One region of the Pseudoalteromonas sp. Z1A2 genome, then DNA from elsewhere that is predicted to be linked to it. Evidence: predicted binding sites of a transcription regulator. Region 1 holds the regulator's gene; the other holds the start of a gene.
The links. The regulator ArgR, encoded in region 1, controls arginine synthesis, uptake and breakdown. The targets are predictions, from matches to a motif close to ANTGAATANNTATTCANT.

Region 1 (7,955 bases):
AGCTAAAAAAATGATTCGCAAAAGCCCTTATTTAGATAACTTGCCTGTACTTTCTGTTACTGCTGATAAACTATCTGATTACCGATTACGTGTAGCCCCTCATGCGCATCAACTAGGCACTGCTGAAGTGGCTATTATGGTATTAGCACTTGCGGGCGAAATGGATGCATCGACAAAATTAGAGCAGCATTTTATTAAGTTTCGTGATGCGTATTTATTGGGTAAGCGCAATAAAGGCCGACCGCTAGAAGGTTAATTTTACGAAGTTAAGCAAATGCTTGCTGATTTTTTAAGTGAGCAAGTGCTTTATTTTGAATTGCTCTGAAGCCTTCTTCAGATGTTAATTGTAAAACAGTATTATACAATTGACTTATACTATTATGCACTTGAATAAACGAGATACAGTCTTCACCAATCATTTCTTTTGCTTCTTCAACTCGTTTTAAAAAGTAGCAGTTAATGTCTATTTTGCCATTAAATTGAGTCGTTGCAATTGCGTCTGCTATTCTATTAAGTTGATAGCTAAACTCATCAGGTCGAGCACCTTCACCCCACTTGCTAATACGAATGTCGCGTTCTAACTGAATAATTTCGTTAAGTATATTTTTAAACTCATTCATTGGCATATTTAAAAAGTTATAACCTTTGGGGTTAAATAAAGCTTTATAGGGATTTTCGCTGGGGATTTGCGCACTAAAAACACCAATTGGTTTTGCTGTACTTTCGTCTGATACTTTACATAAAAAGGTATTACTTTGAGATGTTTTAAAATTCATATCCATTGAGTATTTATGATCCTTGCGTTATTTAGTTATCGGCGCAATTAATAAAAAACTTAGCGAAATTTAAAATATTAATAAAGTATTTTAAGGTCTTAGCATTGATTTGCTGTGACGCGATATTACTCAGTAAAGATTAGTGATAGTTGCTCAGTGCTTTACTCACCCAAATTTTAGGCAAAGAAAAGCGCGCTCTATCTCTAGGCGCGCTTGCGGAATCTTCTAATTTTCTGCATCCTGCAATTGAACTTAATCAACTCCAATTTTCACTAATCCATGTTTATTACTATATTACTTTTTAGTTCTATGTAATGTAGACCGTCCGGGCCTGTATCCTTTAATTCCTAAACATCCTGTAGGGTAAATACTATTACCAAATCCTTAATTACACTTCCTAGTGTATCCTTGTTTTAACCAATCCCTTGTGTTGCCTTAAAGGCCTGTCCATTTATTCCTTCAACATCCTGTTGAACAACTTAGCCTTGTTATTATCCTTTTCGCATCTTCCTGACGCTGTCCTTTTTACAACATTGCGTTGTGATACTCATCCTGAACCTGTCCTAAAATCCGTGTTGTCCTGATAACCTAATCATTGGTTGGTTGAGTAAGCAGTCCATTTCCTTTTACTCAATAAGCGTCATTGCTTGGTTGATGCGTAAATTATAGTGCAATAGAGCAACTAAAATAGAGATAAAACTACATTCAATTAGTGTTTTTGCAATAGTAATAAAAATAAATCTCATATAATTCATGTGTTTAACTGTTTTTAGGTTGTTTTTTATCTTGTTTTTTACTCATTAGCTGTCACATCCGTAAGACATCTCTTACACCGTATTTCCTTTTTGGGCGTTATTTACATATTTACATTTATTTAAAGTGTGCACTTTTAGAATGAGCACGGTAGAATTCGTTGATAATAACAGTTATTTAGGTGGAATAATGAAGAAAGTATTTGCACTTGTTTTAGGGGTAGTTGCATCGGCACCAGTCTTTGCAAACGATGTTGTTAACATCTACTCTTTTCGTCAACCGTTTTTAATTCAGCCAATTTTAGAAGACTTTACAAAGCAAACAGGCATAAAAACCAATGTTGTTTTTGCTAAAAAAGGGCTAATTGAGCGTGTTAAACGCGAAGGCAAGCACAGTAAAGCTGATTTAGTATTAACCTCTAACTTTAGCGCGCTTATTCAATTAGAAGATTTAAAATTAACACAAACTATAAAAAGTGACAGTGTAAATAATAATGTTCCAGCCGCCTTTCGTGACGGTGATGGCCAATGGGTTGCGCTTACTAAGCGAGTGCGTAATGTGTATTCATCAAAAGAGCGAGTTGGTGAGTTACCTAAGCTCACTTATGAAGATTTAGCAGACTCTAAATACAAAGGACAAATTTGTACGCGCTCAGGCAAACATCCATATAATTTAGGTTTAGTAGCTTCTATGATTGCACACCATGGTGAAGCGCAAACTAAAGAGTGGCTTGAAGGTGTGAAGGCTAATTTAGCGCGCAAGCCTCAAGGTAACGATCGTGCTCAAGTTAAAGCTGTTAAAGAAGGTTTATGTAACTTGGCATTAGGTAATAGTTACTACCTTGGCAAAATGCTAGAAGATAAAGAACAAAAAGGTTGGGCAGAGGCCGTAAATATTAACTTTCCGAATCAAGTTAATCGTGGCTCACATATAAATGTATCGGGTGCGGTTATTACCAAATACGCTAAAAACCCTGAAAATGCATTAAAGCTCATAGAGTATATGACCGACAGCAAAGCACAAAACATGTATGCCTCATTAAATATGGAGTATCCAGTTAAGTCGGGTGTTGAATTATCAACTTTGGTTGCCTCTTGGGGTAGCTTTAGAGAAGACAGCTTGCCACTTGATGAGATTAGTAAATATCGTCCGTTAGCACTTAAGCTAATTGATGAGGTGAAGTTCGATCTTTAATGACTAATAAATTTAAGCTGTCTAAATGGCAGCTCTTTGCGTGGTCGACTGGCTTAATACTATCGGCCCCGTTGTTTTTTCTTCTTTTTGAATCTCTACAAGGTAGCTCTAAGGTGTTTTCTCACCTGTGGGATACCGTGCTTTGGGATTACATAAACAATACCGTATTGTTAGTTTTAGGTGTTTGCGTCCTTAGCTGCGCCATAGCTTTGCCACTTGGGTGGCTAACGGCTTACTGTAGTTTCCCGGGTAAAAAACAGTTTGAATGGGCACTTATGCTACCCCTTGCTATGCCCACCTATATTATTGCCTATGTATACACTGATTTATTAGATTATGCGGGCCCGGTGCAAATAGCGCTGAGAGAATGGTTTGGCTGGCAATCGCCTAGCGACTATTGGTTTTTTGATATACGTACATTACCCGGCGCCATCGTTATGATTGCCTTGGTGCTTTACCCGTATTTATTTTTAATTTTTAAAACGGCCCTTCGCGAGCAGTCATTCAAATTAGTACAAGCTAGCCAGTTAATGGGGCTATCTCCTTGGCAAAGCTTTTTTAAAGTCAGTTTAGTGCTCTCTCGTGGGGCAATTGTGGCGGCTCTTGCACTTATTAGTATGGAAACCATGGCCGACTTTGCAACAGTGAGTTATTTTGCCGTAAGTACATTAACAACCGCCGTATACGATACGTGGTTTGGTTATTACTCACTTACAGCGGCCGCTAAAATATCGGGTGTGATGTTACTGCTGTTATTTTTAGCATTAATGGCAGAGCGTTTTAGTCGCCGAAACCAAGCGGTATTTGAGCGACAATCAAGCGTAAATAGTGAATCTCTCTATGTATTAAAAGGAAAGTCTGCTTGGCTCGCAACGGCATTTTGTAGCTTTATTTTACTTATCGCTTTTGTAATTCCTATTGCAGTACTTATAAATTACGCCATTACCTACTTTGATAAAGCATGGAATGTTGAGTTTTTTAGTTACGCTTGGCAAAGTTTAAAAGTGGCAGTGGTTGTAAGTGTTATAACCATTACATTGAGTATTTTTGTTGTTTTTTATCAGCGTGTGGCAAAGCAAACGTATCCGCTTGTTCCCGGGCGTTTAGCAAGCACAGGCTATGCGTTGCCAGGAACTGTACTCGCTATTGCGGTTTTGTTACCCCTTACATTATTAGAGAACACCATTAACACAGCGCTCGAGCCGTATAATTTAGATATTGGCTTACTGCTTACAGGTAGCATTCTTACTATTATTATTGCTTATATTGTTAGGTTTTACGCCATTGCACACGGAGCAATTGAGTCGAGTTTTTTACGTATTAGCCCATCACTTGATATGGCAAGCCAATCAATGGGTAAAAGCCAAGGGCAAACGCTGCGTTTAGTGCACTTACCTTTACTGCGAAGAGGATTGCTCACTGCTGCCTTATTGGTATTTATTGAGTGTATGAAAGAGTTGCCGGCTGCGCTATTGCTCAGACCGTTTAATTTTGAAAGCTTAGCTACTCATGTATTTCAGTATGTAAGTGACGAGCAATTAGAGCTTGCTTCAATATCGGCTTTATTTATTGTTATTGTTGGGTTTATTCCTTTGTATTTTATTAATCGTTCTATGGAGCAGCGTAGTTAAATGAGTAGTTTAATTTTACAAGGCGTGAGCTATCACTATAACGGCACAAAGGTTATTCACGATTTAGATTTAACGGTGGGTAAAGATGAAATTGTTTGTCTACTCGGGGCGAGTGGATGCGGCAAAACGACCACGTTAAAAGCGATTGCAGGTTTAATTGAAGCTAAGCAAGGGTCTATTTTTATAGACGGTAAATTAGTGAGTGATGAGCAATCTTTTGTCTCACCTGAGCATCGTAACATCGGCATGATGTTTCAAGACTATGCGTTGTTTCCGCATTTAACGGTGGCAAATAATATCGCATTTGGGCTTAGTAATATGAGCAAAGCTCAAAAGCAGCAACGCGTTGATGAAATGCTTAAGCTTGTACATTTAATTGGCTGTGCTGACAGGTTTCCACACCAGTTATCGGGTGGCCAACAGCAACGCGTCGCTATCGCTCGTGCATTAGCTTATAAACCTAGTTTATTACTCCTTGATGAGCCCTTTTCAAACATCGACACACAAGTACGCTTTGAATTAATTGCCGATATACGTCGAATTATTAAGGCAACTCAAGTATCTGCTGTGTTTGTTACACACTCAAAAGAAGAGGCGTTTGCGTTTTCAGATACACTTGCCATTATGCATCGCGGTAAAATTGCACAACAAGGCACGCCTGAGCAGCTTTTTGCATCTCCATGTTCAAAGGAGGTTGCAGAGTTTCTGGGTCAGGGCATATACTTAAGCGCAGAAGTGTTAACCGCAACTGAATATAAAACACCATTTGGTTTAGTCGAATCTTATGTTGAGAGTAAGCATAATGTAAGTGCAGGGCTTATATATGTGCGCCCTCATCAAATAGAATTAGTGGCAGATAACCAAAGTGACAAATTCAGCAAGCGAGCTACAATCATAAGTCGTCGCTTTATTGGTTCGGCGTATGTTTATTCGCTTGTTATTGATGAACAAGAAATTGAAGTTGCTGCACAATATGGCCAGTCATTTGAAAATAATGATCAGGTTATAATAAAAATAAAACCTCACACGGTGAATTTTTTCGAATCGTAATTAATTTGTTATTCGCTGTGTTTTTATCTGTAAAACTAAGGAATAACAATGGCGCAAGCGCAATCAGGGATTTGTGCTGAAGCAAACTTACACGGTTTGCACTTATTTTTTAATGTGTTTGATGGTCAAGACGAATCACTTCGCGCAAAGTTAAAACAAGTAAGCGCTATAGAAGAAGAGTTTAGCGATCAATTTTCAGAATCAATGCTCTCTTGTATGGTTGCTATTGGTGCGCAATACTGGCCGCATATCCTCCCTGAATACATTCCAAGCGAATTACAGAGCTTTCCCAATATAACCCATAGCGATCACCAAATGAGCGTACAACCGTGCGATTTATTTGTGCAAATTCGCTCTGACCGTGAAGATGTTAACCATTTATTTGCGCTGCAAATTTTAAAACTATTTGCCCCCGATGTTGAGCTGGTGGAGCAAATTCGTAATTTTCGTTTTTTAGATGGTCGTGATTTTAACGGTTTTATTTATGGTGGCGACACCGCACATGGAAGAAAAAAGCGCGCTACGGCTTTAATCAGCAACTCTGGTAGCTTTGAAGATCAGGGGAGTTATATTCATGTTCAGCGTTATAAACATGATTTAACTATGTGGCAGCATTTATCATTGAGTGAGCAAGAGCAAATAATGGGACGTACGCGTCTTGATAACACGCTAATTACTCCAGCGGTCGAAACCAGCCATGCTTCGCGAAGTGAGCTAAAAGACGAAGACGGACAACCGCTACTATTAAATCAAAGCATGCCTTATGGCGACGTGTATGAGCAGGGAATGTTATCAATTACATGCGCTTGTACGGGCACCGCATTTGAAAAAGTACTTAATAGTCGTTTAGGGGAAGGGGATTGCTACGACCACTGGCTTGATTTTACTCAAGCCGATATGGGCTCTGCTTTCTTTGCACCTTCAATAGGGTTTTTAAAACAAATTTAATTTGCTATTAAACCGTATCAAATAAAATGCGAACGCGTTCAAGTGTTACATCTATTTCAGATATTTTAGCAGGAGCGATAAAAATAGTGTCATCGCCGGCAATAGTTCCTAGTACGCCATCTGCTTTACCTAATGAATCTAATAAACGTGCAATAAGCTGAGCAGCACCAGGGCTGGTACGAATGATGATCATCATTTCGTTGTGCATAATGTCGATTACTAATTGGCGTAATGGGCTTTTAGCCGTAGGTACACCCATTTCAGCAGGTAAGCAGTAAACCATTTCTTGTTTGGCATTGCGTGTGCGTACAGCGCCAAATTTACTTAACATGCGTGAAACTTTACTCTGACTTATATTGTCAAAACCTTGATCTTTTAACGCATCAACTATTTCGCCTTGAGAGCCAAAATTTTCTTCTTTTAATAGTGATTTAAATGCTTTTACCAGTGCTTCTTGTTTATCTTGTGGTTGCATAGTCTTTATTCGTTTTTGTTATTTATGCCGCAAATTCTACACAAAAATGAATAATTATGCAGCAGTTGTTTAGTTAACTTGCCAGTTTGATGCGTTAAATCACATAAGTTTACGACTATGGTCGAAAATATACTTGAAATAGACAGGATAAATTTGTTTTTAGTCGCTAATTTCATTATCTTAAGAGCCACAAATGTTTCCTACCTCAAATTACGGAGAATTCCAATGAAAGTTGCTGTATTAGGTGCTGCAGGCGGTATCGGCCAAGCGTTGTCTTTATTATTAAAAACAGGCTTACCAGCTGGCTCTGAATTATCACTTTATGATGTTGCACCAGTAGTACCAGGTGTTGCGGTTGACCTTTCTCACATCCCAACAGATGTTAAAGTTGCAGGCTTTGGCGCAGACGATTTAAATAAAGCGCTTGAAGGCTCTGACATCGTTCTTATCCCAGCGGGTATGCCGCGTAAACCAGGTATGGATCGTGCTGATTTATTCAATGTAAATGCTGGCATCATCAAAACGTTAGCAGAAGGCATTGTTGCCAGCTGTCCTAAAGCGTTAGTAGGTATTATTACTAACCCAGTAAATGGCACAGTTCCAATTGTTGCTGAAGTATTCAAAAAAGCAGGTACTTACGACGCTAAACGCGTATTCGGTATTACTACGCTTGACGTTATTCGTTCAGAAGCATTTGTTGCTGAACTTAAAGGCGTAGACGTAGCAACTGTAAAAGTACCAGTAATTGGTGGTCACTCAGGCACAACTATTCTGCCTCTACTTTCTCAAGTTGAAGGTGTTTCTTTCACTGATGAAGAAGTTGCTGCACTTACTCCACGTATCCAAAATGCGGGTACTGAAGTTGTAAATGCTAAAGCAGGCGGTGGTTCAGCTACGCTATCTATGGGTGCTGCTGCAGCTCGTTTTTGTATGTCTTTAGTTAAAGGCCTACAAGGTGAAGAAGTTGTAGATTACGCTTACGTTGCTGTTGAAAATGGCGATGCAGAGTACTTTGCACATCCAGTACGTTTAGGTAAAAACGGCGTAGAAGAAATTCTTTCTTACGGCGAACTAAGCGCATTTGAAACAAAAGCAAAAAATGACATGCTTGAAACTCTGAAAAAAGAC
Region 2 (7,955 bases), on a different contig from region 1:
CTGCCAAAATACTAAGCCAACGAGCTCATGACTTATTGCTTGGGCATAGCTTTGCGCATCAGCAAATTGGTTTCATTCATACATTAGATATAGATTACGGCGAACCCATGAAGCAGCGTACCTTGCTTCAGGTTGAAGTGGCCGCACAGAATAAACGCCAGCAAAGCAGTACTGCACATCATAAGTACCGCGCTCAAGCCAGTGAGCAACTGCACAAAACAATTGAAACAGCTATATATAAGCAGCTCGAAGATATAGATGGCGTAATTCATAGCACCATAGGTATTGAAGATGGCATTGCCAATATACTCGATATATTAGCGGTAAAGTCAGCGTCGGTAGGGCGTTTAGAGCCATTGGTTAATGATATAAGCTGGTTGGGTAGGGAGTTAGTAACGCTCGTTAATTTACCTTACTATCGTAATCAACGTAGTAAAAACACGTCTGTAAAAGTAGATAAGCCATCGCTCGCCCTTCGTTATATTGGCCTTGATAACTTACAGCTAGTTATTCCTACATTTGCTGCCCGCCATTGGATGCCACATAGCACCGAACCATTTTCGTTATTAAAACGTCGGCTACGCGACAGCGCGATGGCAAACGCCATTGCTGCGCAAAAAATTGCACAAATTAATAATGTAAATGACGTACATGCATTTACCCTTGGTATGCTTTTAGATGTAGGGCGAATTGCATTAGTGCGCTTGTACTTAAAAACGTTTGAGCAAATATGGCAACGTAAAGTACAGCTAGCCCGAAATGAAAACCAAAAAGATTTACACACCGCTTTATTAGAGCTTCAGCCCGACCCGCTATTTTTAACTACTCTACTTAGTAATAAATCGATAGAAGTAAGCGCTAAGGTAATAGACAAAATGGCTTTTAAATATTTACCGTTTAAAGGGGTAATGCAGCAGCTAGTAAATGGGGTAGATAAGGGCGAGACATTACTGCCATTAACAGAAGTAATGCTAAAGGCACGGTGCTATTCTCAATATCTTAATTTAAAAGAACATCAACTTATTGAACCTGATGAAGCTCTAAGCTGGTTTTCGCACTTTAAGTTCACTAAAAAGGAACTAAAAACCCTTCAATCGAGTAATTTTACCAATTTAGCTATTCAAATTGACTAAAAATCTGAATTTTTTGTTAATTTTTTTGCGACTAACCATTCATTTTCATCTTATTGTTATATTACATATTTGCCGATTAAAGCGTGTGCGCCTCTGTACTCATGCGGTTAGTTGCCTAAAAATAAGCATAAATAGCTATGCAAATAGTTATTCACTATCTATGAAATAATATCTTTAGCCCTTTATTTTCAAGGGATACATGAAAGTTTTTAACGAGACAGATATCAGTAATTCTGAAATAATGTGCGTCTGAAAATTGAACCACAAAGCAATTTTGCGCAATTATCAGGTTACTGATCTTGCCTATAAAGTTGGTTACAAATATTAACCAAACACCTATTTTGATGTTTTGTGTTGCTCACAATTAAGAGGAAATAAAATGACAGTCAATCGCGAATTATTTGATCACGTAATGGTTCCTAACTACGCACCTTCAAGCGTAATTCCTGTTCGAGGCGAAGGCTCTCGCGTATGGGATCAACAAGGTCGAGAGTTTATCGACTTTGCTGGTGGTATTGCAGTTAACTGTCTTGGCCATTGCCACCCTGCATTAGTAGGCGCATTAAAAGAGCAAGGCGAAAAAATCTGGCATCTATCTAACGTAATGACCAATGAGCCGGCACTTCGCCTAGCTAAAAAAATGGTTGATGCGACATTTGCTGAAAAAGTTTACTTTGCCAACTCTGGCGCAGAAGCAAACGAAGCCGCGCTTAAATTAGCGCGTCGTTTTGCACTTGATAAGTTTGGCGCAGAAAAATCACAAATCATCGCGTTCAACAAAGGTTTCCACGGTCGTACATTCTTTACCGTAACTGTTGGCGGCCAAGCTGCATATTCAGATGGTTTTGGTCCTAAGCCTGGCGACATTGTACATTGTGATTACAATGACCTTGCTGCATTTGAAGCACTTATCAGCGATAAAACATGTGCCGTAATGATGGAACCTCTACAAGGTGAAGGCGGTATTGTTTCACCAACTGATGAGTTTGCTCAAGGCGTTCGCGATTTATGTACTAAACATAACGCACTGCTTATTTTTGATGAAGTTCAAACAGGTGTTGGTCGTACTGGCGATTTATATGCATACCAAGGCTTAAACGTAGTACCTGATATTTTAACTTCGGCTAAAGCACTTGGCGGCGGTTTTCCTATTGGCGCTATGATCACAACAACTGAAATTGCACAGCACCTTAAAGTAGGCACACATGGTTCTACTTATGGCGGTAACCCGCTTGCCTGTGCTGTTGCAGAAGCGGCATTTGATACAGTAAATACCCCAGACGTACTGGCTGGCGTAAAAGAAAAAGCAGCATTATTTAATGAACTACTTAGCGCGGTTAACGAAAAATACAACGCATTTAGCGAAATCCGTGGCCAAGGTTTATTAATTGGTGCAGTAGTGAACGAGCAATACAAAGGTCGTGCAAAAGAGTTTTTAGTGGCAGGTACTGAGCAAGGCCTTATGTCACTAGTTGCCGGTGCAGACGTAATACGTTTCACTCCATCTTTAGTAATTCCTGAAGCGGACATTCGCGAAGGTATGGCACGCTTTGAAAAAGCAGTAGCAAGCGTAGTAAACGCATAAGCGACTTAAGCCAACCAATTAAGGGCAAGCACCGCTTGCCCTGCAATTCCTATTTACCGTTATTTATAAGGGAGCAAGCGGACTCATGATGATCCTTCGCCCAATCCAGCAAAATGATTACTCAGCATTACTGAAAATTGCCCACGAATCTGGGCATGGTTTTACGTCTTTGCCATTAAACGAAGAACTATTGCAAAAGAAAATAGACCATTCTGTAAGTTCATTTGCTAAGCAAACGTCACAACCCGGTGACGAAGGCTACCTGTTTGTTCTTGAAGATAGCGAAACCGGTGATGTTGTAGGTACGTCTGCAATTGAAGCTGCGGTAGGGCTTGATGATGCATTTTATCATTATCACTTAAGTAAAGTGATTCACTCTTCGCGCACATTAAACGTATACAAAGCGGTTGATATTTTAACGCTATGTAACGACTACACAGGCGCTACAGAGCTTTGCACATTGTTTTTAAAAGATGGCTATCGTAAAAATTGTAACGGTAAGCTACTTTCAAAAGCGCGCTTTATGTTTATAAAGCAGCATCAAGAGCGTTTTGCACAAACAGTGATTGCAGAAATGCGCGGTGTGTCTGACGAAAACGGCAGTAGCCCTTTTTGGCAGTGGCTTGAAGAGCACTTTTTCTCAATGGATTTTCCAACAGCCGACTACCTAACAGGTATTGGCCAAAAGGTTTTCATTGCTGAACTAATGCCTAAATACCCAATTTATGTAAATTTGCTAAGTAAAGATGCGCAAGCCGTAATAGGTAAAGTACACGACAACACACGCCCAGCAATCGAGTTATTAAAAAGCGAAGGCTTTACGTTTAATGGCTATGTAGACATTTTTGACGGCGGCCCAACGGTTGAAGCAAAAGTAGATAACATTGCGACGATTCGTAATGCAAATAACTTTAACGTTGAAATTGGCGAAATGACTGGCGACACCATGGTGTTACTAGCTAACGAAAAGCTTGAAGATTTTAGAGCAACCGTTGCACCAATGACATTTGACGAGCGCGCAAAAAGCCTTATTTTATCGCAAGAAGTAGCAGGTGCATTGCATTTGCAAACTGGCGATATTGTTAGTGCAACCACGATTTAATTTAGGAGAAAGTATATGACTCATCCTGCACAATTTATTAATGGTCAATGGTCACAAGGCCAAGGCACAGAATTTAATTCAGTAAACCCTGCAAATAACGACGTTATTTGGCATGCATCATCAGCAACTGCGGCGCAAGTAGACACCGCAGTAAATGCAGCGCGCGAAGCGTTTTATGCATGGGCTGATAAAAGCTTTACTGAGCGTTTAGAAATAATTAAAGCATTCGCAGCGCAATTAAAAGAAAACAGCGAAGAGCTCGCTATTACTATCGCACAAGAAACAGGTAAGCCACTGTGGGAAACGCGCACAGAAGCGGGTGCTATGGTTGGTAAAATTGCCATTTCTGAAAAAGCATTTTTAGAGCGCACTGGCGATGTAGAAAACGCAATGCCACTTGGGCGCGCGATGATTCGTCATAAGCCACATGGGGTTGTAGCCGTATTTGGTCCGTATAACTTTCCGGGTCACTTACCTAATGGCCACATTGTGCCAGCGCTTTTAGCAGGTAACACAGTGGTATTTAAACCGTCTGAACTGACTCCTAAAGTTGCCGAGCTTACGCTTAAACTGTGGGAAAAAGCAGGCTTACCAGCCGGTGTAATCAACCTTGTTCAAGGTGAAGTAGAAACGGGTAAAGCCCTTGCTGCTCACAAAGGGATTGATGGCTTGTTCTTTACGGGTTCTTCGCGTACTGGTCATATTTTACATGAACAGTTTGCGGGTCAACCGGGTAAAATTTTAGCGCTAGAAATGGGTGGTAATAATCCACTTATTATTACTGACGTTGAAGACACTAAAGCGGTTGTTCACGATATTATTCAATCAGCGTTTATCTCAAGCGGCCAGCGTTGTACATGTGCACGTAAACTGTTTTTACCTAAAGGTAGCAAAGGCGATGTAATTTTAGAGCGCCTTATCACTGCAACTAAAGCGATTAAAGTAGGTAACTACGATGATGCAGACCAGCCATTTATGGGCTCTATGATCTCATCAGCGGCAGCAGCGGGCATGGTTAAAGCGCAAAACGAGCTTGTTGAGCTTGGCGCTCAAGTATTAGTAGAGCTTGAGCACACAGCTAATACTGGCTTTGTAACACCAGGTATTATTGAGTGTACAAATATTAGTGACTTCCCAGATGAAGAGCATTTTGGACCACTTTTAAAAGTATTCCGCTTTGACGACTTTGACCAAGCCATTGATAAAGCAAACGATACAACCTTTGGTTTATCGGCTGGTTTATTAAGTGATAGTGCAGCAGATTACGACCATTTTTTACGTCGTATTCGCGCTGGTATTGTTAACTGGAACCGCCCAATTACTGGCGCATCAAGCGCAGCACCATTTGGTGGTATTGGCGCATCGGGCAATCACAGAGCAAGCGCGTATTACGCAGCTGATTACTGTGCATACCCAGTTGCTTCAGTAGAGCTTGAAAAAGTAGCGATGCCAGCAACACTAAGCCCAGGCTTAAAAATAGATTAAGCAGTAATACTACTTAATCATTATAAAAGCAGCTTCGGCTGCTTTTTTTGTATTGCTATCGTACAAGGCTAGTAATTATCGGCTCTTTCTGCTTAAATCAGCATAATTAAATATATTTAGGTGGTTCGCATAATGGTTTTAGATAGGCAAGGGTACGATGATTTGATCATGTATCTAACTCAAAATTTAGCATTGTTTGAGAAGCCAGGCGAAATAAAACCAGGCGCTCCAACAGTAATGGAATTAATCGAAGACGTCATTGCACAAAATGTGATGCTTATTTGCGAGCAGCACACAGACCTCAACACAGAGCAGCGTAGTCAAATTGTACGTGAAGTTGATGGCATAGTTTACGATTTAGAAGAAGTCCTCAGCAGCATCACCTCACAGCCTGTCACGGTTGAACAGCATGCCTTTATAGATGAATTTGCAGGTTTAGTGAAAAACCTCTTTGATAGCGCATTAGCACAACAATCTTAGCCATTTTATAGCCCTGCGTTGCATTTTCATTTGCAACTACGGCTAAGTTGCTTACAATCAAGAAAATATTTTTTTGAGATATAACAATGCAAGCAAATGTAAAATGGGTTGAAGGCGATACGTTTATTGGCCGTTCTAATTCTAACCACAATGTTGTGTTTGATGGCGGTAGCGATAGCGCAGCACCAAGCCCAATGGAAATGGTTTTAATGTCAGTTGGCTGTTGCTCATCAGTTGATGTGGTTAGTATTTTAAAAAAAGCTAAACAAGATTTTTCAGACGTACAAGTGCAACTCAGTGCAGAACGCGCCGAAACAGCACCGCGCGTGTTTACCAAAATCAACTTACACTTTGTTGTTAAAGGCAATAATGTGTCTGAAAAGCACCTTGCACGTGCAGTTTCACTCTCTGCTGAAAAGTATTGCTCGGTTGCATTAATGCTTGATAAAACAGTAGAAATTACGCATAGCCACGAAGTTGTGCAAGATCAAGCAAAATAACGCTTTTTCCACGAGAAGAATTCGTATAAAATCCGCGAACTTTTCATTCTGCAGGTGCAGAACCCACTAATTTATAGGTTGGTTTATTATGAACAAACCCTTCGATAAACTTAAACTTCATGGCTTTAACAATTTAACCAAAAGTTTAAGCTTTAGTATTTATGATATTTGTTACGCAAAGACCGAGCAACAACGTAAAGAATATATTGAATATATCGATGAGCAGTACAGTGCAGATAGACTAACCGATATTTTAGGTGAAGTTGTTGATATTATTGGTGCTAACATTTTAAATGTAGCGCGCCAAGATTATGAACCGCAAGGCGCAAGTGTAACTATTTTGGTTTCAGAAGAACCAGTAGAAGAGCAGCAAAATTACGATGCTGACGAAGCACCAGGCCCATTACCTGATTCAGTTGTTGCACACCTAGATAAAAGCCACATTTGTGTACACACATACCCAGAAGCTCACCCTGATGATGGTATTTGTACATTCCGTGCTGATATTGAAGTATCTACCTGTGGCATTATTTCGCCACTTAAAGCGTTAAACTTCTTAATTCATAGCCTTGAGTCAGACGTAGTAACAATAGACTACCGCGTTCGTGGTTTTACCCGCGACATAAACGGTGTTAAGCACTACATTGATCATGCTATTAGCTCGATTCAAAACTTCATGACAGAAGATACCAAAGAAGCGTACCAAATGATGGACGTGAACGTGTATCAAGAAAACCTGTTCCATACTAAAATGATGTTAAAAGAAACCGACTTAAATACCTATTTATTCGGCCTTTCTACTGATGAGTTATCGGATGAAGAAGAAGACGAAATTCGCTCTAAGCTGACTCGCGAAATGCAAGAAATATTCTATGGCCGTAACCTGCCAGATACAGAATAATAGCAACGAATTAAATTAAAAATGGCGCTCAGTGAGCGCCATTTTTTTATGGCTAAAAAAGCCCAGCTAATTAAATTAGCTGGGCTTTTGAATATATAGCGTATTAATTAATCATGCTGTAAATAAGTGCAAATACAGCAAGTGAGCCAACCGCTAATATAAATAGCGTGCTTAATCGGTTGCGGTATTTATGAAGTGCAGGCACTTTATAAACTGCAATCATTGGCATGATGAATAAAATCATTGCGATGATAGGGCCCGATAACTGATCCATCATGTCTAAAATACTTGGGTTTTTAACAGCGCAAAACCAAATAGCTAAAAACATAATTAACACACCAATTTTATCAGCCGCTTTTGCGCTTAAGCTTGTTTGCTTAGTTACTAAACCCGTAAAGCTTTCACGTGCCCCTAAAAAGTGACCCAAAAACGACGATGTAATAGCAATAAAGGCAACAAGCGGCCCAAGTGTGGCAATAAACGAGTTATCAGTAATATTAGCAAGGTAGGATAAAACCGATACGTTAGCTGCTTTAGCCGCTGCCATTTGCTCGCCTGTAAGCGACAGCACGCAAGAGAACACAAATAACAGTACAAAGGTAATAAGTAGTAAGCTAGTGCGCTTTAAAATCGCCTCAGACTTATGTGTAGCTTGTTCTCCGTAATGACCGCGTTGCACGTTTACAAAGCTTGAGATAGCCGCTGCGTGGCTAAACGAAAATACAATAATAGGAATCGATAACCACAACGTTTTTCCAAAGCTGCCCAT

Region 2: GQR47_RS07410 (aspartate aminotransferase family protein) is a predicted target of ArgR. The motif match lies at 1,260-1,277, and genes of this name have one in related genera.

What each region holds. Positions count from the first base shown of each region.
Region 1 covers NZ_WTKX01000020.1:32,189-40,143, reverse strand. The annotation lists gene GQR47_RS14055 (tRNA-uridine aminocarboxypropyltransferase) at 1-256, shown strand, start outside; gene GQR47_RS14050 (hypothetical protein) at 267-782, opposite strand; gene GQR47_RS14045 (Fe(3+) ABC transporter substrate-binding protein) at 1,719-2,723, shown strand; gene GQR47_RS14040 (iron ABC transporter permease) at 2,723-4,354, shown strand; gene GQR47_RS14035 (ABC transporter ATP-binding protein) at 4,355-5,404, shown strand; gene GQR47_RS14030 (Dyp-type peroxidase) at 5,453-6,352, shown strand; gene argR (transcriptional regulator ArgR) at 6,360-6,827, opposite strand; gene mdh (malate dehydrogenase) at 7,053-7,955, shown strand, end outside.
Region 2 covers NZ_WTKX01000007.1:111,100-119,054, forward strand. The annotation lists gene GQR47_RS07405 (HDOD domain-containing protein) at 1-1,133, shown strand, start outside; gene GQR47_RS07410 (aspartate aminotransferase family protein) at 1,513-2,718, shown strand; gene astA (arginine N-succinyltransferase) at 2,804-3,820, shown strand; gene astD (succinylglutamate-semialdehyde dehydrogenase) at 3,836-5,305, shown strand; gene GQR47_RS07425 (DUF3802 family protein) at 5,438-5,785, shown strand; gene GQR47_RS07430 (OsmC family protein) at 5,872-6,285, shown strand; gene speD (adenosylmethionine decarboxylase) at 6,374-7,186, shown strand; gene GQR47_RS07440 (aromatic amino acid transport family protein) at 7,290-7,955, opposite strand, start outside.